DNA from 3 places in the Pseudomonas sp. S3_E10 genome. Region 1 is predicted to be linked to each of the others. Evidence: predicted binding sites of a transcription regulator. Region 1 holds the regulator's gene; each other region holds the start of a gene.
What was found. The regulator FliA, encoded in region 1, starts transcription of late flagellar genes. The targets are predictions, from matches to a motif close to CTAAAGTTTNNNNNNNNNNNGCCGNTAA.
Positions count from the first base shown of each region.

Region 2: the regulator FliA is predicted to act here: its motif matches at 2,136-2,163, upstream of AB4N98_RS21605 (methyl-accepting chemotaxis protein).
Region 3: the regulator FliA is predicted to act here: its motif matches at 3,195-3,222, upstream of flgM (flagellar biosynthesis anti-sigma factor FlgM).

Region 1 covers NZ_CP162743.1:4,502,706-4,513,018, forward strand. Annotated here, with positions in the region: gene flhB (flagellar biosynthesis protein FlhB) at 1-1,136, shown strand, start outside; gene AB4N98_RS20705 (cold-shock protein) at 1,535-1,744, shown strand; gene flhA (flagellar biosynthesis protein FlhA) at 2,017-4,131, shown strand; gene flhF (flagellar biosynthesis protein FlhF) at 4,144-5,460, shown strand; gene fleN (flagellar synthesis regulator FleN) at 5,565-6,398, shown strand; gene fliA (RNA polymerase sigma factor FliA) at 6,395-7,135, shown strand; gene AB4N98_RS20730 (chemotaxis response regulator CheY) at 7,305-7,679, shown strand; gene AB4N98_RS20735 (protein phosphatase CheZ) at 7,698-8,486, shown strand; gene AB4N98_RS20740 (chemotaxis protein CheA) at 8,498-10,313, shown strand, end outside.
Region 2 covers NZ_CP162743.1:4,716,501-4,726,813, forward strand. Annotated here, with positions in the region: gene AB4N98_RS21595 (YeeE/YedE family protein) at 1-210, opposite strand, end outside; partial or broken gene AB4N98_RS21600 (chloride channel protein) at 345-455, shown strand; gene AB4N98_RS21605 (methyl-accepting chemotaxis protein) at 477-2,033, opposite strand; gene AB4N98_RS21610 (tetratricopeptide repeat protein) at 2,533-3,537, shown strand; gene AB4N98_RS21615 (hypothetical protein) at 3,993-4,949, opposite strand; gene AB4N98_RS21620 (hypothetical protein) at 5,247-5,849, shown strand; gene AB4N98_RS21625 (DUF7079 family protein) at 5,928-6,278, opposite strand; gene AB4N98_RS21630 (hypothetical protein) at 6,401-6,856, opposite strand; gene AB4N98_RS21635 (hypothetical protein) at 7,048-7,281, shown strand; gene AB4N98_RS21640 (DUF6124 family protein) at 7,285-7,524, opposite strand; gene AB4N98_RS21645 (nucleotidyltransferase family protein) at 7,904-8,476, shown strand; gene chrA (chromate efflux transporter) at 8,598-9,809, opposite strand; gene tspO (tryptophan-rich sensory protein TspO) at 9,943-10,313, shown strand, end outside.
Region 3 covers NZ_CP162743.1:4,179,993-4,190,305, forward strand. Annotated here, with positions in the region: gene AB4N98_RS19185 (MFS transporter) at 28-1,416, shown strand; gene AB4N98_RS19190 (flagellar brake protein) at 1,478-2,227, opposite strand; gene AB4N98_RS19195 (flagella synthesis protein FlgN) at 2,324-2,794, opposite strand; gene flgM (flagellar biosynthesis anti-sigma factor FlgM) at 2,843-3,157, opposite strand; gene flgA (flagellar basal body P-ring formation chaperone FlgA) at 3,299-4,063, opposite strand; gene AB4N98_RS19210 (chemotaxis protein CheV) at 4,154-5,080, shown strand; gene cheR (protein-glutamate O-methyltransferase CheR) at 5,134-5,961, shown strand; gene AB4N98_RS19220 (hypothetical protein) at 6,052-6,714, opposite strand; gene flgB (flagellar basal body rod protein FlgB) at 7,148-7,555, shown strand; gene flgC (flagellar basal body rod protein FlgC) at 7,559-8,002, shown strand; gene flgD (flagellar hook assembly protein FlgD) at 8,019-8,744, shown strand; gene flgE (flagellar hook protein FlgE) at 8,776-10,089, shown strand; gene AB4N98_RS19245 (hypothetical protein) at 10,237-10,313, shown strand, end outside.

The DNA.
Region 1 (10,313 bases):
TGGCCGAGAGCGAGAGTGGTCAGGACAAGACAGAAGACCCCACGGAGAAACGTAAAAAGGACTCCCGGGAAAAAGGCGAGATTGCCCGTTCCAAAGAACTCAATACCGTTGCGACCATGATGGCCGGTGCCGGCGCCTTGCTGATCTACGGCGGTGGTCTGGCGCTGGACCTGCTGGAATTGATGAAGCACAACTTCAGCCTGCCCCGTGAAGTGTTGCTCAACCCGGACTCCATGGGGCAATACCTGCTGCACTCGGGGAAAATCGCGATCCTGGCGGTACAGCCGATTCTGATTACCTTGCTGCTGGCCGCGCTGATCGGCCCGGTCGCCCTTGGTGGCTGGTTGTTCGCGGCCGGCAGCATGGCGCCCAAATTCAGCCGCATGAACCCGGCCGCCGGGCTCAAACGCATGTTTTCCGCCAAGGCGCTGGTGGAACTGCTCAAGGCGTTGGCCAAATTCATCCTGATTCTGTTCGTGGCGCTGTCGGTGTTGTCGTCCGACGTCGACGATTTGCTGCGCATCGCCCACGAGCCGCTGGAGTCGGCGATCATCCACAGCGTGCAGGTGGTCGGCTGGAGCGCGCTGTGGATGTCGGCCGGTTTGATCATCATTGCGGCGGTGGATGCGCCGATCCAACTGTGGGAAAGCCACAAGAAATTGCTGATGACCAAGCAGGAAGTGCGTGACGAGCACAAGGACCAGGAAGGCCGGCCCGAGGTCAAGCAACGTATCCGCCAACTGCAGCGCGAAATGTCCCAGCGCAAGATGATGGCCGCAGTGCCTGACGCCGATGTGGTCATCACCAACCCGACCCATTATGCGGTGGCCCTCAAGTACGACCCGGAGAAGGGCGGCGCGCCGATGCTGCTGGCCAAGGGCAGTGACTTCACCGCCCTTAAAATCCGCGAAATCGCCGTGGCCAACGACATCCTGCTGTTGGAATCGCCGGAGCTGGCGCGTTCGATCTTCTACTCCACCGACCTCGACCAGGAAATCCCTGCCGGGTTGTACCTGGCCGTGGCGCAGGTGTTGGCGTATGTCTATCAAATCCGCCAATACCGCGCCGGCACGGGCAAACGCCCGGACCCGCTCAAGGACCTGCCGATTCCGCCGGAATTGCGCCGCGACTCTTAATTCGCATCTCACCTGGCCTTCAACGGTTGCCGCTACCACCTCTTCTCAATCGGTGTCTACCTGTCAACTCTGACAGTAGCCAGCCGCCGCTCGCCCGGGTTTCATTACAGCAGGCACGGCGCACAGGTCGTAGACGAGAGGCTGGGAGCGTGGCGGTGAATAGGTACAGAGGGCGTGTCGGATCGTATGACCCCGAGACCGGGTTGGGGTGGGTTGTGCCGCGCTCCGGGGAAGAGGGCGTGATGATTCGCCGGGACGATTGGGCTGGGACGGTGCTTTATGCAGGTAAAAAACTGACCTTTCGAATGATTCATCGGCCCGATGGCATTTATGCGTTGCGTGTTGATGCGAGCGCCGATATCTGAGTCGCGGCTCAGTCACGATTAGGGAGAACGACAATGGCTAGGGGTACGGTGAAGTGGTTCAACGCGGAAAAGGGCTTTGGGTTTATTACTCAGGATGAGGGTGGAGCTGATCTCTTTGTTCACTTTTCCGCGATCCAGGGTGAAGGGTTCAGGACGCTCGAAGAAAATCAGAAGGTTGAGTTCGAGAGCGAGCAAGGAAAGAAAGGGCCTCAGGCTATGAACGTACGACCCGTTGCGGGGTAGCGCTGGACGCACACACATCCAAATGTGGGAGGGGGCTTGCTCCCGATAGCGGTGGTTCAGCCAATTAATCTATTGCCTGATACACCGCCATCGGGAGCAAGCCCCCTCCCACATTTAACTGGGGCTAGGGCTGTAGAAACGCTCGCTTGTGAGGTTGTTCACGCCCCCAAACCAAAGTTGGACAGCTTCTTGCAATACCGCCACCAGGATGCCTCCCGGCGTCAAAAGTTTGCTTTACGTTACGAGGAATACCGGTGGTGGATCGCTCTCAAATGCTCGGCACGGCCCGTACGACCCTGACTGACCTCTCGCGGGGCAATCTGGGTGTGCCGTTGTTGTTGCTGGTGATGCTGGCAATGATGATGTTGCCGATGCCGCCGTTCCTGCTCGACGTGTTCTTCACTTTCAACATCGCCCTGTCGGTGGTGGTGCTGCTGGTGTGCGTGTATGCCCTGCGGCCCCTGGATTTTGCGGTGTTCCCGACGATTTTGCTGGTGGCGACTCTGCTGCGCCTGGCGTTGAACGTGGCCTCTACCCGCGTGGTGATGCTTCATGGCCAGGACGGCCACGCCGCGGCCGGTAAGGTGATCCAGGCCTTCGGTGAAGTGGTGATCGGTGGTAACTACGTGGTCGGTATCGTGGTGTTCGCGATCCTGATGATCATCAACTTCGTGGTGGTGACCAAAGGCGCCGGACGGATTTCCGAGGTGAGCGCGCGGTTTACCCTCGACGCCATGCCCGGCAAGCAGATGGCCATCGACGCCGACCTCAACGCCGGCCTGATCGACCAGAACCAGGCCAAATCGCGCCGCCTGGAAGTGGCCCAGGAAGCCGAGTTCTACGGCTCCATGGACGGCGCCAGCAAATTCGTGCGCGGTGACGCCATCGCCGGCCTGCTGATTCTGTTCATCAACCTGATCGGCGGCATTGCCGTGGGTATCTTCCAGCACGGTATGACCTTCGGCGACGCGGGCAAGGTCTACGCCTTGCTGACCATCGGTGACGGTTTAGTGGCGCAATTGCCATCACTGTTGTTATCAACAGCCGCTGCAATCATGGTGACCCGTGCGTCGGGCTCCGAAGACATGGGCAAGCAGATCAGCCGGCAGATGTTCGCCTCGCCCAAGGCCCTGGCCGTGGCGGCGGGCATTATGGCGATCATGGGTATCGTGCCGGGCATGCCTCATGTGTCGTTCCTGACCATGGCCGCATTGGCCGGCGGCGGTGCCTACCTGTTTTGGAAAAAGCAAAACGCAGTCAAAGTGCAGGCGCTGCAGGAGGTCGCGCGCCAGCAGGAGCTGCTGCCATCCCCGGCCCGTGCCCAGGAAACCAAGGAGTTGGGCTGGGACGACGTGACGCCCATCGACATGATCGGCCTGGAAGTCGGCTACCGCCTGATTCCGCTGGTGGACCGCAACCAGGGCGGCCAATTGCTCGCGCGGATCAAGGGGGTGCGCAAGAAGTTGTCCCAGGACCTGGGCTTTTTGATGCCCACCGTGCACATCCGCGACAACCTCGACCTGGCGCCCAGTGCCTACCGCCTGACGCTTATGGGGGTGATCCTGGCCGAAGCCGAGATTTACCCGGACCGCGAGCTGGCGATCAACCCCGGCCAGGTGTTCGGCAGCCTCAACGGCATTACCGCCAAAGATCCGGCTTTTGGCCTGGAGGCGGTATGGATCGAAATCAGCCAGCGCAGCCAGGCGCAGTCCCTGGGCTATACCGTGGTGGACGCCAGCACCGTGGTCGCCACCCACCTCAACCAGATTTTGTACAAGCACTCCCACGAGTTGATCGGTCACGAAGAAGTCCAGCAATTGATGGGTTTGCTGGGCAAGGCCTCGCCAAAACTCGCCGAAGAGCTGGTGCCGGGCGTGCTGTCGCTGTCGCAACTGCTCAAAGTGCTGCAGGCGCTGCTGGCCGAACAGGTGCCGGTGCGCGACATTCGCAGCATTGCCGAGGCCATCGCCAACAATGCCGCCAAGAGTCAAGATACCGCCGCGCTGGTGGCGGCGGTGCGTGTCGGATTGTCGCGTGCAATCGTGCAAAGCATTGTAGGGCTTGACTCTGAGCTGCCTGTGATCACCTTGGAACCAAGGTTGGAACAAATATTGCTCAATAGTATTCAGAAGGCAGGACAAGGCCAGGAAGAGGGCGTTCTGTTGGAGCCAAGCATGGCTGAAAAACTGCAGCGTTCGTTGATCGACGCCGCGCAGCGCCAGGAAATGCAGGGCCAACCGGTGATTCTGCTGGTGGCAGGCCCGGTCCGGGCAATGTTGTCGCGGTTCGGGCGCCTGGCAGTACCGAATTTGCACGTTTTGGCTTATCAGGAAATTCCTGACAACAAGCAAGTGACTATCGTCGCGACAGTAGGGCCCAACGGCTGAGGGTAGTGGGTTATGCAAGTGAAGCGTTTTTTCGCCGCCGATATGCGTCAGGCCATGAAACTGGTCCGTGATGAGCTGGGCGCCGACGCCGCGATTATCGGTAACCGTCGTATTGCCGGCGGTGTCGAGCTGACGGCTGCCCTGGATTACACCCCCCAGGCCCTGGCGCCGCGCGTGCCGAACATGGAGCTTGAAGACGAGCTGCGCAAGACTGCCTCGCGCATCGTCTCGGCCCAGGCCGAACTGAGCATGCGCGGCGACAGCGATGCCACCACCAATCGCCAGTTGTTCGCCGGCCTGCCGCTGACGGCTGCCGAGCCGTTGGTCGAGCCCACTTTCATCGAACCGCCGCGTCCTGCCGCGCCCGCCCCGGCCGCCGCAGTCGACCAGCGCGCGTTCGACTCGATGCGCTTTGAACTCAATGGCCTGCGCGAGTTGCTCGAAGTGCAGCTCGGCTCGCTGGCCTGGACCCAACTGCAAGGCAGCAAACCGCAACAGGCCAACTTGTGGCGTCGCCTGCAACGCATCGGCCTGTCCGGCCCGTTGTCCCGCGACCTGTTGGCGCTGACCCACGAAATCGAAGAGCCTCGCCAGGCCTGGCGCATGTTGCTGGCCCACTTGGCGCGGATGATCACCACGCCACAGATCGAACCCTTGGAAGAGGGCGGAGTGATCGCCATGGTCGGCCCGGCCGGCATGGGCAAGACCACCACGCTGGCCAAGCTTGCCGCCCGTTATGTGCTTAAGTACGGCGCCCAGAATATCGCGCTGGTGAGCATGGACAGCTACCGTATCGGCGCCCAGGAACAGCTCAAGACCCTGGGCCGCATCCTCAATGTGCCGGTTACCCATGTCGACCCCGGTCAATCCCTGGCCAATGCCCTCGACCCGCTGCTGCGCAAGCGCGTGGTGCTGATCGACACCGCCGGCCTGCAAGCCAGCGACCCGGCGTTGCGTATGCAGCTCGAAAGCCTGGCCGGGCGTGGCATCAAGTCAAAAAATTACCTGGTGCTTGCAACCACCAGCCAGAAACAGGTTCTTACCGCTGCGTATCACAGCTACAAACGCTGCGGGCTGGCCGGTTGCATCCTGACTAAACTGGATGAAACCGCCAGCCTGGGTGAAGTGCTGAGCCTGGCTATCAGCCACGAACTGCCGGTGGCTTACCTGACCGATGGGCCGCGGATCCCGGATGATCTGCATCTGCCGCGCCGTCATCAGTTGGTCAGCCGCGCCGTCAGCGTACAAATGCAAGACGAGCCTAGCGAGGAAGCGATGGCCGACATGTTCGCCGATCTCTATCACAACCCGGCAAAACGGGTCGGTTGAGTCAGATGAACACCGTGAAAAGTATCTACATCGATGGTCTGCAAGCGATTCACGCGGCCAAGCCATGTAGCCTGCGTCTAAGCAAGACAAGGTAAAGAAATAAAATGGGCAGCATGCATCCCGTACAGGTGATCGCGGTGACCGGCGGCAAAGGTGGCGTCGGAAAAACTAACGTGTCAGTGAATTTGTCCCTGGCCCTGGCAGAACTTGGCCGTCGCGTCATGCTGCTGGATGCTGACCTGGGACTGGCGAACGTCGACGTTCTGCTGGGGTTGACGCCCAAACACACGCTTGCCGATGTGATCGAGGGGCGCTGTGAGCTGCGCGATGTGCTGCTTCAAGGCCCTGGCGGGATCCGCATCGTGCCGGCCGCCTCCGGCACCCAGAGCATGGTGCACCTGAGCCCGGCGCAGCATGCCGGCCTTATCCAGGCATTCAGCGATATCGGCGACAACCTCGACGTGCTGGTGATCGACACCGCCGCCGGGATCGGCGAATCCGTGGTCAGCTTCGTGCGCGCGGCGCAGGAAGTGTTGCTGGTGGTCTGCGATGAACCCACCTCGATCACCGACGCCTACGCCCTGATCAAATTACTTAACCGTGACTACGGCATGAACCGCTTCCGCGTACTGGCCAACATGGCCCAGAGCCCGCAGGAAGGGCGCAACCTGTTCGCCAAGTTGACCAAGGTCACGGATCGCTTCCTCGATGTCGCCTTACAATACGTCGGTGCAGTTCCCTACGACGAGTGTGTGCGCAAGGCTGTGCAAAAGCAGCGTGCGGTCTACGAAGCGTTCCCTCGTTCCAAATGCGCATTGGCGTTCAAGGCTATTGCCCAAAAGGTCGATACTTGGCCGTTGCCCGCCAACCCACGGGGGCATCTGGAGTTTTTCGTCGAGCGATTGGTACATCAGACGAGCGCAGGACCCGTGCTATGACAGCGAACGGCTATAACGCCTACAAGAAGTCCGCCCGTGACAGTCAGGGCGAGTTGATCGAGCGTTATGCGCCGCTGGTCAAGCGCATCGCCTATCACCTGCTGGCACGCCTGCCCGCCAGCGTCCAGGTCGAAGACCTGATCCAGGCCGGCATGATTGGCCTGCTCGAAGTGTCAACCAAATACGATGCCACCAAAGGCGCGAGTTTCGAGACGTATGCGGGTATCCGTATCCGGGGCGCCATGCTCGATGAAGTGCGCAAGGGTGATTGGGCGCCTCGTTCGGTACACCGCAATACGCGCATGGTCAGTGACGCAATTCGCGCAATTGAAGCAAAAACCGGTCGCGACGCTAAAGATCACGAAGTTGCGGCCGAACTCCAATTGAGTCTCGACGATTATTACGGGATTTTGAACGACACCTTGGGCAGCCGCCTGTTCAGTTTCGACGACCTGTTGCAGGACGGTGAACACGAAGGGCTGCACGAGGACGGCGCGAGTACTCATATGGAGCCGGCGCGAGACCTGGAAGATGAACGCTTTCAGGGTGCGTTGGCGGACGCGATTGCCAATTTGCCTGAGCGTGAGCGACTGGTATTGGCGCTGTACTACGACGAAGAGCTGAACCTCAAGGAAATCGGTGAGGTCCTGGGGGTCAGCGAATCGCGAGTCAGCCAGTTACACAGCCAGTGCGCCGCTCGCTTGCGGGGGCGTTTGGGAGAGTGGCGAGCGCGCTGACAGGCAGTGTGGGGACACTGCAAAGCGATACCGCGAAGGTGATGGATCTTCGCGGGTTCGGCCCGTGGTGCCCCCGGCAGTCCTTTTTGTGTAATGCCTGTTGATTGAAATGACGCGTCCAGGTGCTGGGCGCGTTTAAGACTGCTTGGAGGTCGAATTGGACAAGAACATGAAAATCCTCATCGTTGATGACTTCTCAACGATGCGGCGGATCATAAAAAACCTGTTGCGTGACCTTGGGTTCACAAACACGGTCGAGGCGGATGATGGCCTTACGGCGATTCCGATCCTCAACAGCGGGAGCATCGACTTTCTGGTAACCGACTGGAACATGCCGGGCATGACCGGTATCGACTTGCTGCGTCATGTGCGGGCCGACGAAAAGCTGCGCAGCCTTCCCGTGCTGATGGTCACCGCCGAAGCCAAGCGTGAGCAGATCATCGAAGCTGCCCAGGCGGGTGTTAACGGTTACGTGGTCAAGCCATTCACTGCACTGGCCTTGAAAGAGAAGATCGAAAAAATCTTCGAACGCATCCACGGCTGATGCCATCGCGGGGGAGCTATGGAGCATAACGAAACGTCACAGGGAGACTTTGAGTCGACCCTGAAAAAACATGCTCACCAGTTGGTCGACAGCCTTGAAAAAGGCCAGTTCGGCGACGCGGTGCAGTTGATCCATGAGCTCAACCAGACCCGTGACCGCGGCCTGTATCAGGAAGTGGGCAAGCTCACACGCGAGCTGCACAGTGCGATTGTCAATTTCCAGATTGACCCGCACATGCCCCAGGCCGAAGAAATCTCACAGATCACCGATGCCACCGAACGCCTGTCCTATGTGGTCAGGCTGACTGAGGCGGCGGCCAACCGCACCATGGACCTGGTGGAGAACGCCACGCCCCTGGTCAACGGCATGGCCACTGAAGCCCAGGCCCTGAGCGCCGATTGGGGCCGCTTCATGCGCCGGGAAGTCGGGGCTGAGGAGTTTCGTGAGCTGGCACGTCGGGTTGAAGGCTTCTTGTCGCGCAGCGAGCAGGAAAACCGCACGGTTTCCAGCAACCTCAACGATATTTTGCTGGCCCAGGATTACCAGGACCTCACCGGTCAGGTGATCAAGCGTGTGACCCAGTTGGTCACCGAAGTGGAAAGCAACTTGCTCAAATTGGTGCTTATGGCAGGCCAGGTTGACCGTTTTGCCGGCATTGAACATGACCGCGAAGCGATCCTCTCGGAAAAAGATCCACAAAAACATCTCGCCAAGGGTGAAGGTCCGCAGATTCATGCCGATAAACGTGAAGACGTTGTGTCAGGTCAGGATGACGTAGATGACCTGTTATCCAGTTTAGGCTTCTAAGGAGCACCCACATGAGCTTCGGCGCCGATGAAGAGATCCTTCAGGATTTCCTTGTAGAGGCCGGCGAAATTTTAGAGCAACTGTCCGAGCAACTGGTCGAGCTGGAAAGCCGCCCGGATGATGCGAACCTGCTCAATGCAATTTTTCGCGGTTTTCACACTGTAAAAGGGGGCGCCGGCTTCCTCCAGCTCCATGAGCTGGTGGAGTGCTGCCACATCGCCGAGAACGTGTTCGACATCCTGCGCAAGGGTGAGCGTCACGTTGATTCGGAGTTGATGGACGTGATTCTCGAAGCACTGGATGCGGTCAACGGCATGTTCAGCCAAGTGCGTGAACGTGCCCCGATCACGGCGGCCACGCCGGAACTGTTGGCGGCCCTGGCGCGCTATGCAGAGCCTGCGGACACTTGCGCGCCGGTGGTTGAAGCGGCGCCGGAGCCTGTGGCGGAGCCTGAAGCGGATGTCACGGACACTGAGTTCGAACAACTGCTCAACTCCCTCAGTGCCGTCAAGGCCGAAGCCGAAGCACCGGCCGCCGAAGCCCCGGCAGCGGCGCCGACCAGCGAAGACATTACCGACGCAGAATTCGAATCGCTGCTCGACCAGCTGCATGGCAAAGGCCAGTTCGCCGCTGATGCGGTGGCGCCTGCCGCTGCCGCTCCTGCACCTGCCGCAGCGGGCGGGCCGGTCAGCACCGACATCACCGACGACGAATTCGAAGCGTTGCTCGACCAACTGCACGGCAAAGGCACCTTTGCGGCCGATGCCTTGCCGGCAGTCGCCGCCACCGCCGCTGCGCCTGCCGCCCCTGCGCAGCCTGCCGCTGATGGCCTGATCACGGATAACGAATTCGAAGCCCTGCTTGACGATTTGCACGGCAAGGGCAAGTTCAGCGAGGTTGCACCTGCCGCCGCTACGGCAGCACCGGTTGCCGCCAAAGCGGCTGCACCCGCCAAAGCTGCCGCTCCAGCCGCTCCAGCCGCTCCAGCCGCCAAACCGGCACCTGCCCCAGCGGCGGCGCCGGCTGCGGCCCCAGCGCGTGCCGCCGCCGCGGCGCCGCCTGCGGACAAACCCGCCAGTGAAGCCGAAACCACCGTGCGCGTGGACACCGCGCGGCTGGACGACATCATGAACATGGTCGGCGAGCTGGTGCTGGTACGTAACCGCCTGGTGCGCCTGGGCCTGAGCAGTGGCGATGAAGCCATGCAAAAGGCCGTGTCGAACCTCGACGTGGTGACCGCCGACCTGCAAACCGCCGTGATGAAAACGCGGATGCAGCCGATCAAGAAAGTCTTCGGCCGCTTCCCGCGCCTGGTGCGTGACTTGGCGCGCCAACTGAAGAAAGAGATCAACCTGGAACTGGTGGGTGAAGAAACCGACCTCGACAAAAACCTTGTCGAGGCCCTGGCCGACCCGCTGGTTCACTTGGTGCGCAACGCGGTCGACCACGGCGTCGAAACCCCGGAAGAACGCGAAGCCTCGGGCAAGTCCCGTGGCGGCAAAGTCATCCTGGCGGCGGAGCAGGAAGGCGACCACATCCTGCTGTCGATCACCGATGACGGCAAGGGCATGGACCCGACCATCCTGCGCAATATCGCGGTCAAGCGTGGCGTGATGGACAAGGACGCCGCCGACCGCCTGACCGACACCGAGTGCTACAACCTTATCTTCGCCCCTGGCTTCTCGACCAAGACCGAGATTTCCGATGTGTCGGGCCGTGGCGTCGGCATGGACGTGGTGAAGACCAAGATCAGCCAGCTCAATGGCTCGATCAATATCTACTCGACCAAGGGCCAGGGCTCGAAGATCGTGATCAAGGTGCCGTTGA
Region 2 (10,313 bases), 210 kb from region 1:
GAGTAACCAGATCAGGGGCGAGGCGATCAACCCCGCGACGAACACCAGCGCCTCCCCCCGACCATCGCTACGCCTGGACAGCAGGCTGCCGAGCAGACCGCTGATACCGGCAATGCGCCCGTTGAGCAGCATGAACAGGCCGGCGGACAAACCTATCAAGGCACCGCCGAGCAGGGAGGTCCATGGGGTGAAATCGGCGGAGAGGCTCATGGTCGGGACAGCCTTCGGGGATTGGGGGAGTGCATCGATAGCACAGTTTCTGCCCGTATTGCGTGAAATGCCGGTGGTAGATGGGGCGGCTCAAGCCCTGGGGCGCAAGCACCGCTATGATTTTGCGGTGCTGCCTGCATTTCTTTCACCGCTATCTGCCTAACGCACGCATCGTCCGCCCTGAAGACCTGATCCCGGCCGGTGGCGCAGCGGGTATTGCCGCCGCCTTCAATACACCCCTGGCGGAACGCGTGGGGCCTGATGTTTCAAACGACGAAGCGACTCACCATCCTGTTAAGGTCGACCGCCAACTTTGACATTTCTCCGCACGCGCTGGCGGTTTGACTGGCGCCCGCGGAACTCTGCACGGCCAGCTCTCGAATGCTGACCAGATTACGGTCGACTTCACGCGCTACATGAGCTTGTTCTTCAGACGCAGTGGCTATCAAGGTGTTGCGCTCGTTGATCTGCGTAATGGCCTTGGCGATCTGGTCCAGTGAAGTGCTGGCTTCCTGGGCGACGTCGAGGGATTGGGTCGCCAGCTCTTTGCTTTTGCTCATGGCTTCCACCGCTTCGGCTGAGTCGCTCTGCATGGCGGAGATCATCTGTTCGATCTCTTGCGTGGAAGACTGCGTTCGGTGCGCCAGCGCCCTGACCTCGTCCGCCACCACGGCAAAGCCGCGCCCTTGCTCACCGGCCCTTGCGGCTTCAATGGCTGCGTTCAGCGCCAGCAGGTTGGTCTGCTCGGCGATGGCCCTGATCACTTCGACGACTTTGTTAATGCTTTGAGCGCGCTCTGACAGCACCTGAATCTTGTCGCTCGTGGTTTCAACGTTGCCGCTCAGTTTTTGAATGGACTTCAGTGTTTGAGAGACGCGCTCCAGGCCGGTCTCAGTGAACCCCTGGGTGCGACGCGACTCTTCGGAGGCCGACTCTGCATTGCGGGCCACCTCGTCAACCGCCGCGCTCATTTCGGTTACGGCGGTGGCCGCCTGGTTGACCTCATCATTTTGTGAAACAAGGCCTCGACTGGATTCCTCCGTGACCGCCGTCATTTCTTCTGCGGCCGAGGCCAGCTGCGTGGATGAATCACTGATCTGCATGATGGTTTTGCGCAGGTTTTCCTGCATCTGGGCCAGCGCTTTTAACAGGCGTGCGGCTTCATCCTTCCCGCTGACCTGCACTTCTTTGGACAGATCACTGCCGGCTATGCGTTCGGCCACGGACAGGGCTGTACCTATCGGAGTGGTGATGCTCTTGGTCAGAAGGGTCGCCAGCGCGATAGTCAGGACTACGACACCGGCAATAAGGCCACTGATTACCCAGATGCCTTCGGCGTAAGTGGCGGTTGCGTATTGCCCAGCGGCTGTCGCGCCATTGTTGTTGTAGTCAGTCAGGGCTTTGATCTCGCCCTCCAACCGATTCGTCAACGGGCGGATGCCTGTACTCACCTGGCTTACCGCTGCAGGTATGTCAGCGCGCGCCATCAAAGGTTCGAGAATGTCCAGCTGTTTGGCATATGCATCGGCGGACGCTTTAACCACTAGATACAGGGTGCGCTCGTCGTTGCTCGCGATCAGTGGTTCATACTGGGCTACCGCATCCGCCAAGGCCTTGCGGTAGCCTGCAAAGGAGGCAACGGTCGACTGAAGGGTTGTAGGGTCAGCGAGCGCGCGCTGAGTTTCAAGCCTCAGCCGCATCACGCCGGAGTTCATTAATGCTGTTTGCCTGATACTTGGCAGCCAGTTGGTTTCAATATCTTTTTCTGCATCCCGCAGTTTGCCCATCTGCACTGCGGCGACTGCGCCGAGTACAAAGACCAATACGATGATTGACGCGAAAAACAAGGAAGCTCGTGGAGCTACGTTAAGGTTTCTAAGGTTCATGTGAGCTTCCTGGCTGCGAGGGGGAGCGGGTTAGTCAGGGTATCGACCTGACGTTGGGAAACTTAATCGGGCTGCTTTGGATATTCGTGCCACGTCAACGCGCCAGCTGTTACGGTGACCACTCGTGGAGTGAAGGCCACGTTTGCGCCGGCTATTCCTATAGCTGCCAACAGACCTTTCGTTTCACCCCAACGGCGCATCAGGACTATGAATTGATCCTGTTGGACAGTGGCCGGTGTCTGGTCGCGTTGCAGCGTTTGAATGCAGGGGGGAACCTGCAAATGAGGCTGTTGAGAAGGCGGGGCTTTGTAGAGCGATGGATGTCTTTTAATAGCATGCGTCTGGGAAGGGGGCGGGTAAACGAACCCACCCCCGTTCCGCGTCAAAGCCCGCTTCGTTACTTCAATTTAATGAGTGTGTTGGATCGAAAAAAACCATGAGTCAGATCTGCATTTCAAACCCAAGAACCTCCCTGCGCATTCGTTGGCTGAAAGCGCTATTGCCGTTCTCATTGCTCTTTCTGATGTTTGGCGCTGAGGCCGCCCTGGGGGCCGTGAGCGACAAAGCAGTTAGCCTTTTCGCGGCAGGGCAGTATCAGGCGACGATTGAGGAAGCGGATCGCGTGCTTGAAGCCGACCCTGCCAACTCCGAGGCGTTGAATATCAAGGCGCTGGCAGTCTCTGTGCTGGGCGATGACCGTACCGCCATCGTCCTGGTTACCCAGGCACTGGAGGCGGCTAAACAGAACGGCCAAGCCTCGACCGCGCAACAGGCGACCTACTGGAACAACCTCGGCTATCTTCACGAGCGACTACGCAATTTCGAGATTGCCCTTGGCTACTATGAAACATCCTTGAAAATGCGCCTCGCGGTACTTGGCCCGGATGACCTGATAATTGCCGACAGCTACAACAACATCGGTACCGCGCAGAGCAAACTGGGCCGATATGAAGAGGCCTTCGAAAACCTGCGCAAAAATATCGCGTTGAGAAAGCGACTGCTCGGCGACAACGACGCTTCGGTAGCCGTCTCGCTGAACAACTTGGGCAATGCCTATAACCTCCAGGGCAAGTACGAGGCGGCGCTGCCGCTTTTTCAACAGGCGCTGGATATCGACATGGCCCTGCATGGTCCGCGCCATCCGACGGTCGCCATCCGCTGGAACAACCTCGGCGACGCCTATCGCGGCCTGGGCCAGTACGATAAAGCGGAAGCCTTCCTGACGATGGCGCTGAACAGTGACCAGGCAACGTTTGGCGAGCATCACCCCAAAATAATTTTGCGCCACTTCAACCTTGCGCGAGTCTACGAGGCTCAAGGCGACACCGCCAAGGCACGCGCCGCCTATACAAAGGCTCTTCAGATACTCAGGCAGGTCGACCCCGATGACTTGGCGCAAATCCGCTACTTCGAAGAAAAACTGCGAACACTGCAAGGCTAGTGTGTGCGCATCGGAGGGGCATTTTTTTCATGCGTCTCTCCCATGCCGACGCTTGCGTCAGAACCCTTGGCTGAAGCTGATGCCGCGCATAATCGAGAAACGTGGGTCGATCAGTTTCAGCGCCTGTTCGCCCTTCACCTTGGCCACGGTTACGTTGTAGGTCTTGGGCGCGTCGCAGAGAACTTCCGGTTGCGTGCGAGTTTTTCGATGGCCGGGGTTTTTGGGACCAGGCAGCGATGGGTTGCTGGCGGGATGTCGACGGGCAGCATCCAGGATTTTTCCACGGCGGGGCCCATCTGCTGGGGGTTAGCGGTGGTGTTCTGGATCTTGGCGATCTCATACCCCTGGGCGTAACGAAGCCGGACGCCTGCGGTACGTACGCGGTGCGGCCAGGTGTAGGGATCTGGTTTATGGGGAAGGGGTTTTGAGCTTGCGGATGCGCCAACATCCTACGTTCAAGGATTGGCTTTCATCCGCCCCAGAATCGCCGTGCGCAGGCATTGCCAGGCGATAAACCCGATCACCAGAACCTCGGCCACACCCAAAAATACATTGAATGAAAACGCGACCGGCTGCTCGGCCCAGTAGAACGTCGTGTATCCCGATCTAAAACCGCTGATTCGCAGTCGCCCGCTGATCACCGCCGGCACTAATGCGACGATCTGATTCAGCTCCAGCACTGCGAGGAAAGTGCCTATCAGCGCGAGCAGGGCGCGCGCGGGGATGCCGAGTTGTTCGGTCGACTCAGCCGCCGGCACGGGGCCTTTGGTTTTGCGCTGCCTGGCGATCTTCGCCGGCGTTGGCGCCGGCCGATAGGGTGCCGGTTTAGCGACCGCCGATTCAAGGACGACCTCGCCAGGCACTGCCACGTCGAGGTAGTCGGCCAGTGTGCGCAGCCACAGGTCGGTGCGTTTGCTGCCCGGCACCACCGGAATGTTGTCGGTGGTCAACCGGTGCTCGCCGCCATCACGCATTACCAGCCACAACTGGGTGTGGATGGGCTCGGCCTGCTCGCGACGACGCAGTGCCAGGGCGCGCGGGTTATCGATGTTGAATACCGACTTCACACGCTCTCGGCGCCCGAAAAAGTTCTGCGTGCGGCGCTTGCCTTCGCCGCCGACGCGTGACAACAACAACGACTCGCGCGAGCCCATGTACACCATCAGGGACAGGCCCAAGGCAGGCATCAGCAGCAGCGAGAGTATTAACAGGAGGGTCGACAACGGATTCAGATCAGCCAGCTGCGCTTGCCATTCGGTAAGCCAGAACCCGACGCAGGCCACCGGCAGGATGAAGGTGATTGCGCCGGTCAGCAGCATAAATGCGCTTTGCACGAGGTTGCGTGAATGGATATGCAGATCGCCGTTGGCGAGATGTTCGAAGCGGTGGCCGATTAGCATGTCGAGATCCATGGGCGCCGGGCTCAATACCGCTTCAGGGGCCGGTAGGCTGGGGTCGAGGTTGATGTCGCGCAGAATACCGTATGCAGGGCCTGCCTTCTAAGCGCATCCCATCCAGATGACAGCCTCCGTCCATGCGGTCACCCTCGGTGCCAATCCCAGGGGGTGGTTTCCGCGCTCGCCGACACCCTGTCATCGTCCCCGGTGAAACAAACAGATGCCCGCTGAACGTTGCTTGGAGTGCGCCAGCTGTGAAATTCATCTCCAGTTCTGTGGTCTGTACAACAATCCCGTAAAGGACTGGTTCCAATGTCTATTCGCCGTACCCTTTGTTTTCTGACGCTGCCGCTATTTGCCGGCTGTCAGTATTTTCCTCATTTCCATTACTTCAAAGCGCCTGAAAACGAGCCGAACCCCGCTTGGGTCAGGGTCGTGAACTTCACTCAGCATGCCGATATTTATCAATACGAGAACGGCGTGCGTTCGGGAGGCTCCGTCCGGACGGGGCCTCTTCCATTTACCCACACGCAAGACGTGGGCATGCCCAAGGCCGGGCAGAATTTGACTTCCGACTACTATGAAACACCCATAAGACCGGGCATCGAGACGCATGTGAGTATGTTCTGGAAGGGCTCGCGCACCCGCTCGTGCTACGTCACAACTCAATTCACGCCACAGGCCGGGCGCTATTATCAATTCAGGCTGACATCCGGTTCGGGGGGGACTTGTACGTTGTATCCGTCGCTGATCGAACGCGATAACGACGGGACCGGATGGCATCTGACGCCCAATCCTGAGGTTACGTACATAGGCGAGGGGCCCACTGCCAAAATGCATTACAACAATAGCCGCTTTGAAGACCCCAACTACCACCCACCTGCGGATCTCTATCCCGGCATCGACGTTAACTGAAAGGGGGATTTCGTAGATCGAATGGGCTCGTCTGGCCTATAGGAGCCCGTAACCACTGGGAGCATTGACGAAGTTGAGTCAGGCATATGCCGGCGGAAGCCGCGCTGCCACTTGCCCCCAGCATCTTCTGATTTCTCTGATAATGCCGCTGTCACCCAGCTTGTTCGTAGAGACCTCACATACCGACAAATGCTCTAACAGCCATTCATCTGTCCATCCCGCCCATTCACCTGTAATGGACTTGAGGTTGCCTTCAAGCACAGGGAAAACTTCACCCCAAAGGATGCTGTGAATGTCTTGGGGCGAATAGCCTGTTTCCAGGACCACGCGAGCGACGTAGTCAAAAGTCGAGTCGGTGATTTCAGTATCGAGAAAAAACTCTGAAAGTGCCTGCCAGATCTTCAAGCGGTTTGCGTCGACAGTTTTCATGCAATATCCCGAAGCTTGGAGGGCGCCCAGCGGCTAGAAGGCATAGTAGCCGAAAGCGTTCAGACAGATATTCGCCGTCAGGACGGGCCGCTTTCGGCCCAGAGCGGACATAACTATCGTTATTATCGTTCGTCTAAAACAACCACATAATCGGAGAAGTCCACATCACCAACACCGTCGCTACATTCCAATGTCATCTTGCTATCGGACTCGCAGACGTGAATTCCTGCATTGCCAACCCATGCATTAATGCCAAAAGTGCTTTTCCATACGTTCCAGATTTTTAAAGTACTTCCGACTTTGGAAAACACTTCTATCTCTACAGCATCAGGACTGGAATCAGACCACAAAATTATCTCGGGATAGCCATCGCGGGAGCCGTCCACGACGATCTGCCCACTTACCGTCTTTAATGCTAACCCTTGCACTCGACCGTTCGTAGCACCCAATCGGCGAATTGAAAAGACGGTTCTGGGCTTCGTGATCTCGATCTCCATAATCGCAACGACGGTTGTCCCATTGAAAGTTATGGGCTTTCCTTTAGTGCGCATAAATATCGAAGAGAGCGTTTCTTCCATTTTCAGTCCCCGGGACTTCTCAGCCCGTTTGAGTCAGCTTGGCCCAGGCGAGGTTAGCATCTCTATAGTTTGCGGGTCTCATGAGCGGCTACTTTTGGCCGAAAGCAGCCCCTCTCATCGCAAACCGGTCTACTATGCCTTCCCCGGCAGTGGTTCCAAGCGCTACCGACTCAACTGTTAAAGGTATCGCAATGTCCATCGAGCAAATCTCCCTCCCCAAAGGCGTTGGCCCTCACGCCACTAAGCTGCTTGACGCCATCACCGGCGCTGCCACCCATGACGAGCTCAACCGCGCAGGCGGCAAGGCCGAGGGTTTTGTGTTGGGGCTTGAATCCACCAAGGCCATCAAAAGCCAGATCGCCGAGTCGTTGTATGTGGCCTATGACGACGCGGCGAGCAATCGGGCGAGTGAGTTGAAGGGCTGATGATCAGCCGGGGCAGGGCGCTTCGCGGTCGAGGAGTCTGGCGGTGAGGAGTACGCCCAGTTCGCTCAGTTGGTGGATGGCCAGGGCGATGTCGCGGTGTTTGCCGTTGAGGTCTTCGCACAGGTCGGGCAGCAGGGTGCTGACGCTGGTGAAGGTTTCGTAGCTGTTGGTGATGAGGGTTTCGTTGCTGGCGTTGGGTGCGACGCTGAAAAGTGCGGCTGAATCTGGTGCGGCCTTATACATGTTTGAATTCCCGTCTAGGGCCGCCATCCTTTAGCTACTAAACAAAAGGGTGGCAGCTGTGCGCAGGTTAGTAGACCGGGGAATCCAAACGAAAGCCGGCGCGCCCGAAGGCGCCCTGCGCACAGCCACCATCAAGTACAGACTGGAATGTCTGGTTGATAACGCTTGTGCACTTTTGTCTGGATAAACCGTCAGGCTACTAAACCCGATCCCCGAGATGTCGGCGACCGAGCCACCTTAGAGACGGCTACCCAGGTGCACAAGTCGGCGGATTCTGACGCACGCGTAGGCAATGCAGCAAGTTGGAGTCGCTCGATTTTCGCTTGTGAGAACGTGTACAGTCGGCTCCTGGACAAGGACTGCTTACCAAGGACGCACCATGACATTGACCGTCGACACCTTCCTCGAGCTGGCCATGGCCAACCCCATCAACGCCGAAATCACCGCGCGTCTACCCGACCTCGGTGTGGACCAGTGCATGCTCACGGCGGGTTGTCTGTTCCAGGCGGTGTGGAATCACCAGATGAAGCTGCCGGCCGATCAGGGGGTGAAAGACTACGACGTCTTTTACTTCGATACGGACCTGTCCTACGAGGCGGAGGACGCGGTGATTCGCCGGGCTGACGGCTTGTTCAAGGACCTGGGCGTGAATGTGGAGGTCAAGAACCAGGCGCGGGTGCACCTTTGGTATGGGCAGCGCTTCGGTCGGCCTTACCCACAATTGCAATCGGCCCGGCAGGGGGTGGATCGTTACCTGGTGGCGGGGACGTGCATCGCGTTGGATATCGCCAGCGGTGAGGTGTACGCCCCGTATGGGCTGGCGGATGTGGAGCAAGGGGTGTTGCGGATCAACCCGTTGCATCCGGAGCAGGCGCTGTTTGCTGAGAAGGCCAGGAGTTATCAGGCGCGGTGGCCTTGGCTCACGATTGTGGAGCCGTCGGCCGGGCAATAGGGCTTTAGTGAGAGGGCGATGCAGGTGCCTTGGCCAGGCAAGGAGACTGAGGCGATCCCATCGCAGCCTCGCTGGGGCTCGACAGCTCCCACCGGTTAATCCCGTGGTGCCAGCGGCTTTTTTATCCGGCAGTGAGGCTGAGCAGCCATCCCAGCCCAGCGCTTGCCGCCACCACCAGCCACGGCGGCAACTTCCAGGCCATCAACGCCACCAGCGCGAGCACGGCCAAACCGAGGTCGTAGACGCTGAAAATCGCGCTGGTCCACACCGGGCGATACAGCGCGGCCAACAGCAGGCCCACCACGCCGGCATTCACGCCGGTCAGGGCGGCTTGGGTGCGTGGGCTGCGGCGCAGGGTTTCCCAAAAAGGCAGGGCGCCGAACACCAGCAGGAACGATGGGGCGAAGATGGCGAGCAGGCAGATCAGGCCGCCCAGCCAGCCGTTCGGGTCAGGTTGCATGGCGGCGCCGAGGAAAGCCGCGAACGTGAACAGAGGGCCGGGCACGGCTTGGGCGGCGCCGTAGCCGGCGAGGAACAGGTCGTTGCTGATCCACTGCGGCGGCACCACTTCGGCTTGCAGCAGCGGCAGCACCACGTGGCCGCCGCCGAACACCAATGCACCGGCGCGGTAGAAGGCGTCTACCAGCGCCAGGCCTTGGTTGGGCAGGTTTTGCGCCAGCAGCGGCAAGGCCATCAGCAACAGCGCAAACAGCAGTAGCCACAGGGCGCCGGTGCGACGGCGGATGGGCATGGGCAGCGCTTCGTGTTCGGCGTTCGGCGTGGGTTTTAAAAGCAGCAGGCCGATCACGCCGGTGACGACAATCACGCCCACTTGGCCCCAGGCGGAAGGCACGAGCAAGGCCACGCCACCGGCGATCAGCATCAGCATGAGGCGGGCCGCGCCCTGGCACAGATTGCGCGCCATGCCCCACACGGCTTGGGCGACCACGGCCACAGCGACCACTTTAAGGCCGTGCAGCACGCCGGGCGGCAGGGCGCTGCTGTGGTGCGCAATGCCCAGGGCGAACAGCACCAGCAGCACGGCGGATGGCAAGGTGAACCCGGCCCAGGCGGCCACGGCACCGCCATAACCCGCCCGCGACAGGCCCAGAGCGATGCCGACCTGACTGCTGGCGGGGCCGGGCAGGAATTGGCACAGCGCGACCAGGTCGGCATAGCTGTGCTCACTGAGCCAGCGCCGCCGCGTCACGAACTCGGCGCGAAAATAGCCGAGGTGGGCGATGGGGCCGCCGAACGAGGTGAGGCCCAGGCGCAGGAAGATCAGGAACACCGACCAGGGGCTGTTGGAGCAATCGGCGCGGGTGTTGGTCACGGTTGGGGTCTCTGGTGGTGCTCAAAAAAGGTGGAAGAGTGCCATTTTTGCCGCCGTTATTGAATTTATTCGCGGTAGTTCGAGTCACTCAAGCATAGCGTTGCTTTCTACCCCTCCAGCTCAAGGACCGACCATGACCTTCTTCATCTTCCTGCTCGCCTGCGCCGCCGCCGCCAGCACCGGCATTATCTTCAAGCCCGGCGCCTGGTACGAATCCCTGGTCAAGCCCAGCTTCACCCCGCCCAATTGGCTGTTCCCGGTCGCGTGGACCATCATCTACCTGCTGCTGGCCTGGGCCGGTTATCGTCTGAGCCTGATACCGGGCAGCGAAATGGTGTTGGCGCTGTGGGCCGCACAAATCGCCTTGAACACCTTGTGGACGCCGGTGTTCTTCGGTGCCCATCGCCTGCTCGCCGGCATGGTGGTTATCGTGCTGCTATGGCTCACCGTGGCGGCGATGGTGGTATTGGCGGTGCGCCTGGACCTGATCACCGGCTTGATCCT
Region 3 (10,313 bases), 320 kb from region 1:
AACTGCAAGGAGCCGCTCGGAACGCCGATGCGCCAGATCTGGAAATCTTTTCGAGCCCTTTATTTCGCTTCCTTGATGATGCTGATCGGCTCCGGCCTGCTCAGTACTTACCTGGCCTTGCGCCTGGCGGCTGACCATGTCGACAGCTTGTGGGTGGGTGCGCTGATGGCGGCCAACTATTTCGGCCTGGTGCTGGGCGGCAAGATCGGGCATCGCCTGATCGCCCGGGTCGGGCATATTCGCGCGTATGCGACCTGTGCCGGTATCGTCGGTGCGGCGGTGCTGGGGCATGGTTTGGTCGACTGGTTGCCGGCCTGGATCGTGCTGCGGGTGATCGTTGGCCTGGGCATGATGTGCCAGTACATGGTGATCGAAAGCTGGCTCAACGAGCAGGCGGATGCCAAGCAGCGTGGCGTGGTGTTCAGCGGCTATATGATCGCTTCCTACCTTGGCTTGGTGTTGGGGCAGTTGATTCTGGTCATGCATCCTCAACTCGGCCTGGAGTTGTTGATGCTGGTCGCGCTGTGCTTTGCCTTGTGCCTTGTGCCGGTGGCCATGACCCGACGCATCCACCCCGCGCCCCTGCACCCCGCACCGATGGAGCCGCGTTTCTTTATCAAGCGCGTGCCGCAGTCGCTGAGCACGGTATTGGGGGCGGGGTTGATTGTCGGCTCTTTCTATGGCCTGGCACCGCTGTATGCGTCCCAGCAGGGGCTCACCACCGAGCAAGTGGGTTTGTTCATGGGTAGCTGCATTTTTGCCGGACTGCTGGTGCAGTGGCCGCTGGGATGGTTGTCTGACCGCTATGATCGCGCGCTGTTGATTCGTTGTTTTGCCCTGTGCCTGGCGGTGGCGGCATTGCCGCTCGCAATCATGACCCAGGTGCCGCTGGAGGTTTTGTTCGTCGCAGGCTTCCTCTGCTCGCTGGTGCAGTTCTGTTTGTACCCGCTGGCCGTGGCGTTTTCCAATGACCATGTCGAAGGTGATCGCCGCGTGTCGCTGACAGCCATGTTGCTGGTGACATATGGCATCGGCGCCAGTATCGGGCCTTTGCTGGCGGGTGTGGTGATGAAGATGTTCGGCAGCCAGATGCTTTACGCGTTTTTCAGCCTGTGTGCGTTGATTCTGGTGTGGCGCATCCGGCCAAAAGCCGTCACCAACCTGCACCAGGTGGAGGACGCCCCCCTGCATCACGTGGCGATGCCCGACAGTATGTCCAGCTCACCGCTGGTGGCTGCACTTGACCCGCGGGTGGATGAGGCCGTGGTCCAGGAGCAGATGCAGACCACTGCGCCTGAGCCTGAGCCTGAAACCGAGCCAGAGCAGCCGCCGATAGAGGAGCCAGGCTGCGAAGCGCCACCCGAGCATCCGGACCCGGACGAGCATCCCCATGACCTCAGCAGGGCACGCCCCTGAACGAAAAAAACGGGCAGATCCCCAAAGGATCTGCCCGTTTTTTTGTGACGACCTGTATGTATTAAAAATCGTCGTCTTTATCGAACCGTCGCGCTTCACGCTGCAACTGGTACACAAAGCGCTCGACCTGGCGCTGTACCAGCCCACTCATGTTGTGGAAGCGTACGCCGGCAAAGGTCGTATTGATCTTTTCTTCGAAGTGCAGGTAACGCAATTCGACCGAGGTGGTCATGCTGCCAAAGGGCAGGGCGGCAATAAATCGGTCGTAGACCTGGCCCAATTGCAGGCGCTCGGAGATATTGCCTTCAAAACGCAGCTTGCAGCCGGTGGCGGAAATATCCAGCAATTTACCGTTGACCGGCGCCTTGAGTTTTTCGCCACCCAGTTCGATGTTGACCAATTGCGCCAGCTTCAACGCGGCACGGAACGCATTTCGACGCTGATGGTAGACCACCTCGTCCGGCAGGCTGCCGGTGTAAATGCGGTGGCCGTCTTTCGCGCTGATAGCCAGGGTGCCCTTGCTTTCCCAGGCAACGCGAACGCCATCGTGGAAGCCTTCGATGCGGAAGGGCTCGCCGCTCTCAAGGTAGCGTTCGCCGTCGCGTGGAATCATTTCGTCCAGTGCCAGCGTGTTGCTGTCACGGTTGACGTCCACCAGATAGCTTTGGAAGCGCTGGCTGCGTTCGTGGAAGGTGATGATCAGCGGGTCATGGCTGTCTTGCAGCATCCGCAAGGTGCCGGCGATTTCCAGAGGCGTGGTGAGCACCTTGGGTGGCTGCGGGGCATCTTCCGCATTAAGGGCGTTGAACACGGTTCTTCCATCTCCAGACAAAATACGACTACACGCAAGAACCGGCATTTTGCCAGCATGTGGCGCGCCTTGGATAGGGCGCACGGTAAACCGATGTCAGGCTTGGCTGCGGGTGCTTGGTTTGACCAGACGCGAGGTGGAACCCTGGGCGTTATACAGCGCCGGCGGCTCTCCGCCGTGAAGTATGCGTAACTGGTTGGCGGTCGTGGCTTGCTGAAGCTGGATCGACTGACCGTTGAGCCGGTTGGCTTCCTGGCACTGGGCGAGCAACTGATTGAGTTCTTTGCTCTGGGACAGCAATTGGTCGCCAACCGAGGAGTGGCTGGCCAACTGCGCCAGGCCGTCATGGTCTGCCGGCAGGCCGAGACTACTGAGGATCTGGCTGCGTTTTTTGCCGTGTTGCTCCAGCAGCACAATCAGCGATTGCTTGCGCGCCAGAATTTCTTCCAGCAGCGGCATATCCCGGCCATAGAGGGCCAGGGATTCTTCTTTGAGCAGCTCGAGCAATTGTTGCGTCGGCGCTAGATCATCAATGATCAGTTGCAGCAAATTTTCGTCGTGATGCATGGCTGGCCTTGGGGTTTAAGCGTCCAAAAGCCCTGCGCAGGCCTTTGCCTAGCGCTCGGCTTCGAAATTAAGCAGCTTGCTGGCTACACGGTTGCTGTCGACTTTATAGCTGCCATCGGCGATTGCCTGTTTCAACTCGGCCACGCGGGCTTTATTGACCACTGGTTGATCGCGCAGCGAGTCAGTGACCTTCTGCAACTGTTGAGCCTCATTGCTCAGGTGTACGGATTCCCCGCTTTGGCTGACGCTGGCCTGTTCTGTCAGCGGCTGGGCCTTGGCTTCGACGCTTTCTTTGGCAGCGCTGGTACGCGTAGCGCCTGACGTCGACGGGGTGTTATTCAAACGGCTGAAATCGATGACCATGATAAAAAAACCTCTGGGTATTTGGACGCTTGCCATGTTTTCGGCCATACCCGGACAAACTTTAGGCGCGAATGACAATAAATCTCCGCACGGTAAACCGCGTGCACAGTGTAGGAAAACCCAGCGTCCTGTACCAGTAATCTATAAAGCGACCTCTACCTGTCCGGGGGCTGTGACCCGCGCTTTGATCACGCGATTGGAATTGAGATTCTTGACTCGAATTTGTTCACTCATGCCGCCGTTGGACAACGCTTCACCGGGCATTTTTACATTCAGCGTACCGCTGCTGGCGGAAATTACCACTTGGTCGCCCTTGCGAATCACTTCGGCCTGTTCCAGGTGGACCAGCGTGATCACCTGATCGGTGACCACTGGTCGGGTCAATCGTTGGCCGACGGCCTGATCCAGGGACGTCAGGTAGCCCTGGCTGATCAGGCTGATGTCGCGTTCGCGTAATACAACGTCCTCAAAACCGATGATGCCGGTGCGTTTCAGTGGTCGGGCCACTACCACAACATCGCGAAACAACTTTACCTGCGCCGGCACAAACACCGTCCAAGGCGAGGCTCCGTCGCAGCGCACCCGTACCGTCACGCGGCCGATGGGCTGGGCCGGGCTTTCAAGGGTCGCTGTCAATTCCTTGTCGCACATCGGCATGCGCAGGCGGGGGTCCAATTGGTTGACTTGGATTTCATAACGCCCCGGTGTCTGTGTGGTTGCCAGATAATCTTCTACAGTGAACTCAAGAAAGCCCTGAGTGACGCCGATAAGGAGATCAGGCAAGGTGACGTTCTCTGCGCGGGCCGTGGTGTTCAGGCTCAAAGCAAGCAACGCCACCGAGGCGCAGAGCAATCTGCGGTAACGTGGGAGTCGAAGGCGTCGGGAAACTGTCGTTTTAATGTCCATGGCCAATAAATAGCAAGGCTCGTGCCGTTTAGTGTTGGGTGCGCGCTGCCGTGTAGGTACAGCCCAAGGTTTTAGCGTAGGAGTAAAGGCATGGCAGGTGTAATGGATTCAGTAAACCAGCGCACACAGCTGGTAGGGCAGAATCGCCTGGAGTTGTTGCTTTTTCGCCTCGATGGCAAGCAACTCTATGGCATCAATGTGTTCAAGGTACGGGAAGTGCTGCAGTGCCCCAAGCTGACGATCATGCCCAAATCCAGCCCGGTGGTGTGTGGCGTGGCCAATATTCGTGGTGCGACCATTCCGATTCTCGACCTGGCCCTGGCCACAGGTTCGGCAGGCTTGCAGGACCGCGAAAGCCCATTCGTGATCATTACCGAATACAACACCAAGACCCAGGGTTTCCTGGTGCGCTCGGTGGAGCGCATCGTCAACATGAACTGGGAAGAGATCCATCCGCCACCCAAGGGCACCGGCCGCGACCACTACCTCACGGCGGTGACGCGGGTCGATAACCAGTTGGTGGAAATCATCGACGTAGAGAAGATCCTCGCCGAAGTGGCGCCGACCTCGGAATCGATTTCGGTCGGTGTGGTTGACGCGGAGACGGCGCACAAGGCGGTCTCGCTGCGGGTGCTCACAGTGGACGACTCCTCGGTGGCGCGTAAGCAGGTGACCCGTTGCCTGCAAACCGTCGGCGTGGACGTAGTGGCGCTCAACGACGGCCGCCAGGCGCTGGACTATCTGCGCAAACTGGTGGATGAGGGTAAGAAGCCGGAAGAAGAATTCTTGATGATGATTTCCGACATCGAGATGCCGGAAATGGATGGCTACACTCTCACGGCCGAAATACGCAGCGATCCACGCATGCAAAAATTGCATATCGTCCTGCATACTTCGTTGTCGGGTGTATTCAATCAGGCGATGGTCAAGAAAGTCGGTGCCGATGACTTCCTGGCCAAATTCCGTCCTGATGACCTGGCATCCCGGGTGGTCGACCGGATCAAGGCAGCAGAATAATAATAGCCAGGGGCTTTTTCCCTGGCGGTCATACGATTTTAGAGGCGGTATCAGTGTCTACAGGTAATTTGGATTTTGAGCAGTTCCGGGTCTTCCTGGAAAAAGCCTGTGGGATATTGCTCGGTGAAAACAAGCAATACCTGGTATCCAGTCGTCTTAACAAACTAATGGAGCAGCAGGGTATCAAGTCCCTGGGTGAGTTGGTTCAACGGATCCAGGGCCAGCCGCGCAGTGGGCTCAAAGAGATGGTGGTCGATGCCATGACCACCAACGAAACCCTGTGGTTTCGTGACACCTACCCCTTTGAGGTGCTCAAGAGCAAGGTGCTGCCGGAGGCTATCAAGGCCAGCCCGGGCCAGCGTCTGCGCATCTGGTCGGCGGCCTGTTCTTCGGGGCAGGAGCCGTATTCCATCTCGATGTCCATCGATGAGTTCGAGCGGACCAACATCGGGCAATTGAAGGCCGGTGCGCAAATTGTCGCCACCGATCTGTCCGGCACCATGCTCACCAACTGCAAGACCGGTGAGTACGACAGCCTGGCCCTGGGCCGTGGTTTGTCCCAAGACCGGTTGCAGCGCTACTTCGAGCCTAAAGGCGCCGGGCGCTGGGCGATCAAGGCGCCGATCAAAAACCGCGTGGAGTTTCGCTCGTTCAACCTGCTCGACAGCTACGCCAGCCTGGGCAAGTTCGACATGGTGTTTTGCCGCAACGTGCTGATCTACTTCTCGGCCGAGGTGAAGAAAGACATCCTGTTGCGCATCCATGGCACGCTCAAGCGTGGCGGCTACCTGTTCCTGGGTGCTTCCGAAGCGCTGAACGGCCTGCCGGATCACTTCCAGATGGTGCAGTGCAGCCCCGGCATCATTTACCAGGCCAAATAACCGGCGCTTTAAAAACAAAAACGGGAGACCTTTGCAAAGTCTCCCGTTTTTTATTCGCGCAAAATCGCTGCCGGTCCTCATCAACAGCGCTCAGGGCGTGGTGCTCATTTGGAGGGGCCCCAGGGACAGGCCATGTTGCCCGCTGGGCACTGTTGCGTTGAAGATGCCGAGTCGCACGGTTCCCGTCGTGGCGGCGGTAAATGTTCCTGTTCCGATTTGGCGTCGGGCATCGGTAATAGTGGTGACGTCAGGCCCGATCCGGCTGCCGTTTATCGTCATGTGCAGGGTCGACCCGTCGCTGACGGCTGTACTTCCCGTCACCTCGAAGCTGCAGTTATAGGTGCGTCCTGCCGTTACCGGAACTGCACGGGTGATGATGTGGGAGCTGGTGGCCTGATTGTTGAACTGGTTAACGACCACGCGGCTACCGATCACGCTTAGCCGCGACACATAGACGCCTTGTGCTACCCAGCCTTGAAAGGTGCCGTCGCTGAAGTCCCATGACTGGTCTGGTGGCACCACAATGGGCAGGCGACCGATGTTTACTCTCGCCTCCCCTGCAGTGGAATACAGCCCTCCACGCAGGATGCGGGCCCGCAACTGGACTTCGGTGCCCGCACTGGCGATGACAATGTTCGTGGGAATCAGAATCCGCAGCGAAGCGGTGCTGTGGGCAATATTAAAGCTTTGATTGTGCGTGCCACCAAGAACGGTGCTGTTGAGGCTCAAATAGAAATAATCGGCTGGCTGCATAGGAAAATCCAACCTCAGTATGGCGACGTCGCCGCTCAGTCGGGCAGGGTCAAGATTCGGGATCGGCTGTGTCGAATCCTGTTCGACAAACCTGGGGGCCGGGATTATCAACATGTCGAGCCTCTGCGTTGTGCTTAAGGGGGTCGGTTGATAAAGCATCAAAGCCTACGCGTGTCGCAATTGTCATAAATAACAGTACGGACAAACGGTTAAATACCCCGGCCCCCTGCGCACACCGTTTATAGCCCTCCACTCGCAAGCGGCAAGCCCGATTGCCGCTTTACTGGCGCTACGCGGAAATCGCTTGCCGCTTTTCTGGCATCACCGCCGGCAACATTGCCGCAAGCCCTTGAAATTCGGGCTCTGCTCAGGTTGGCATGCACCTTGCTATAGTCCTGTTAACGAACAGCAGGTCAGCCTAAAGGTTTCCGCCATGAGCATCAGCTTCGATAAAGCGCTCGGTATCCACGAACAAGCCCTGGGCTTCCGCGCCCAGCGTGCCGAAGTCCTGGCCAACAACATTGCCAACGCCGACACCCCGAACTACAAGGCTCGGGACCTGGACTTCTCCGCTGTGCTCGCTGCACAGCAGGACAAGACCAAGAACGGCACCTTCGCCTTGAACATGACCAACAACCGTCATATCGAAGCGCAAGGCCTGAGCAGTGGTGACGAGTCGTTGCTGTATCGCACGCCGATGCAGCCATCGATCGACCAGAACACCGTCGACGCCCAACTGGAGCAATCGGCTTATGCCGAGAACTCGGTGAACTTTCAGGCCAGCTTTACCCTGCTCAACAGCAAATTCAAAGGGCTGATGTCAGCCCTGCGTGGAGAGTAAGCCATGTCCCTGTCCAGTGTTTTCAATATTGCCGGCAGTGGCATGAGCGCCCAGACCACGCGCCTCAACACCGTCGCCAGTAACATCGCCAACGCCGAGACTGTGTCTTCGAGCATTGACCAAACCTATCGCGCCCGGCACCCGGTGTTCGCCACCATGTTCCAGGCCGGCCAGAACGGTGGCAGCGATTCGTTGTTCCAGGAACAGGACGCCGCCGGCAAAGGCGTGCAGGTACTCGGTGTGGTCGAAGACCAGAGCAACCTCGAAGCGCGCTACGAGCCTAACCACCCGGCAGCGAACGAAAAAGGCTACGTGTATTACCCGAACGTCAACGTGGTCGAGGAGATGGCCGACATGATCTCCGCCAGCCGCTCGTTCCAGACCAACGCGGAAATGATGAACACCGCCAAAACCATGATGCAAAAGGTCCTGACCCTGGGTCAGTGATAAGGGGCGCCAAATAATGGCCATCGTTGATACGTCTAACAACACGGCAGTCCAGGACCTGTTCAATTCCAAGGTCAAGACTGCAACGGACAACAGCAGCCTGGGTGATGCTTCCAAGACCGCGACGGGCAACCAGTCGCTGGGCAAGGACGCGTTCCTGCAACTGCTGGTGACCCAACTGAAAAACCAGAACCCGCTGTCACCCCAGGACAACGGTGCATTCGTGGCCCAGCTGGCGCAGTTCAGCAGCCTCGAAGGCATCAACACCCTGAACGACTCGGTGAATAACATCTCCAGCAACTTCAGCTCCTCGCAAGCGCTGCAGGCTTCTTCGCTGGTCGGGCGTTCGATCATCACCCAGACCGACAAGGCCCTGGTGGATACCAGCAAGAGCATGACCGGCTCGGTGGCCGTGACCGCGGCGACGGGTAACGTCACCGTCAAGATCACCGACAAAGACGGCAACCTGGTGCGCACCCTCGATTTGGGCGCCCAGAGTGCCGGTACGTCGGACTTTATCTGGGATGGCAAGAACGGCAACGGCGAGGTCGCCCCAGCCGGCACCTACACCTTTGCGGCCACGACCAAGAATGACAAGGGCGACGCAGTGGCCCTGGCAACATCGCTGCCGGCAACCGTGACCAGCGTGACGTTGAGCAAGACCGGCGGCGAAATGCTGCTGAACCTTGCAGGTGGCATGGGCAGCGTGAAGCTGTCGCAAATTCAGACTATTGGTACATAGAGCCGGCTAGATACGGCAGAGGGAGAGAAACATGTCTTTTAACATCGGCCTTAGCGGCCTCTATGCGGCCAATAAACAACTGGACGTGACCGGCAACAACATCGCCAACGTCGCGACCACCGGCTTCAAGTCGTCCCGTGCGGAATTCTCCGACATCTATGCCGCGTCCAAACTGGGTACCGGCCAGAACAGCATCGGCAACGGCGTGAACCTGGCGGCGGTGTCCCAGCAATTCACCCAGGGTGACGTCAACGGCAGCGGCGGTATCCTGGACATGGCGATCCAGGGTGGTGGCTTCTTCGTGCAGAAGGGCAGCGACGGTTCGCTGGAGTACACTCGCAGCGGTGCCTTCCGTGCCGACAAAGACGGCTATATCACCAACAACACCGGTACCTCGCGTTTGCAAGGCTATGCGGCGGACGATGACGGCAAAATCATCAAGGGTGGCCTGACCGACCTGCAACTGAACCTGTCGAACCTGCCGCCGAAGGCGTCCACCAAGGTGGATTCCACCAGTAACCTGAACTCCTCGGAGCCGGTGATCAACCAGACGCTCAAGCCATTCGACCCGACGGATACCAGTACTTTCACCACCCAATACAGCACCACCTTGTACGACGCCCAAGGCAATGCGCACCCGATGGTGCAATACCTGGTGAAAACCGACGGCAACAAGTGGAACGCCTATACGCTGATTGATGGGCGCAACCCTAACGGTTCGTCACCAACGGGCGGTACGCCACCCACTCCGCCTGTGCCTTCGACCCTGACCTTTGACGGCTATGGCAAGCTCACCAGCATCGTCACCGCCGGCGCGTCCAGCACGACGCTGACCTTGACCGGTTGGGTGCCAGGTACCGTGACCAATGGCGTCTGGAAAGCCAACGGCGCGGATGCCAACCCTGACGGCATCGCCATCAACATGGCGAACATCACCCAGTACAACTCGGCCACCTACCGCAACCCACCGATCACCGACGGCTATGCCACCGGCCAGATCACCGGCCTGAAAATCGACGGCAGCGGCGTGTTGTTCGCCACGTTCAGCAACCAGCAGAGCAAGGCCATCGGCCAGATCTCCCTGGCCAGCTTCAACAACGAGCAGGGCCTGCAGCCAGCCGGCAGCACCACTTGGAGAGAGACGTTCGCTTCGGGCCAGCCGGGTTACGACACCCCGCAATCCGGTACCTTGGGTTCGATCGTGGCCAACTCCCTGGAGAACTCCAACGTCAACCTGACCAACGAGCTGGTGGACCTGATCAAGGCCCAGAGCAACTACCAGGCCAACGCCAAGACTATCTCCACCCAGAGCACCATCATGCAGACCATCATTCAGATGACTTGATGCCATGGCGTAATGCGCTTGACTGAAAACCCCTCGATCGAGGGGTTTTTTTTGCCCTGACAAACGTCGTCTGGAACGTCCTACGCCCTGAATGCCACCCATGAAGCCGGAAGCTATCGAGCTTGTGACCTTGGGTGGGGAATAACAATGGGAAATCAGTGGGGGATGGGTCGCAGCGAGGCCGGCGTGCATTTTGACGCGGGAGCGGCACAGTTCTATTTGAG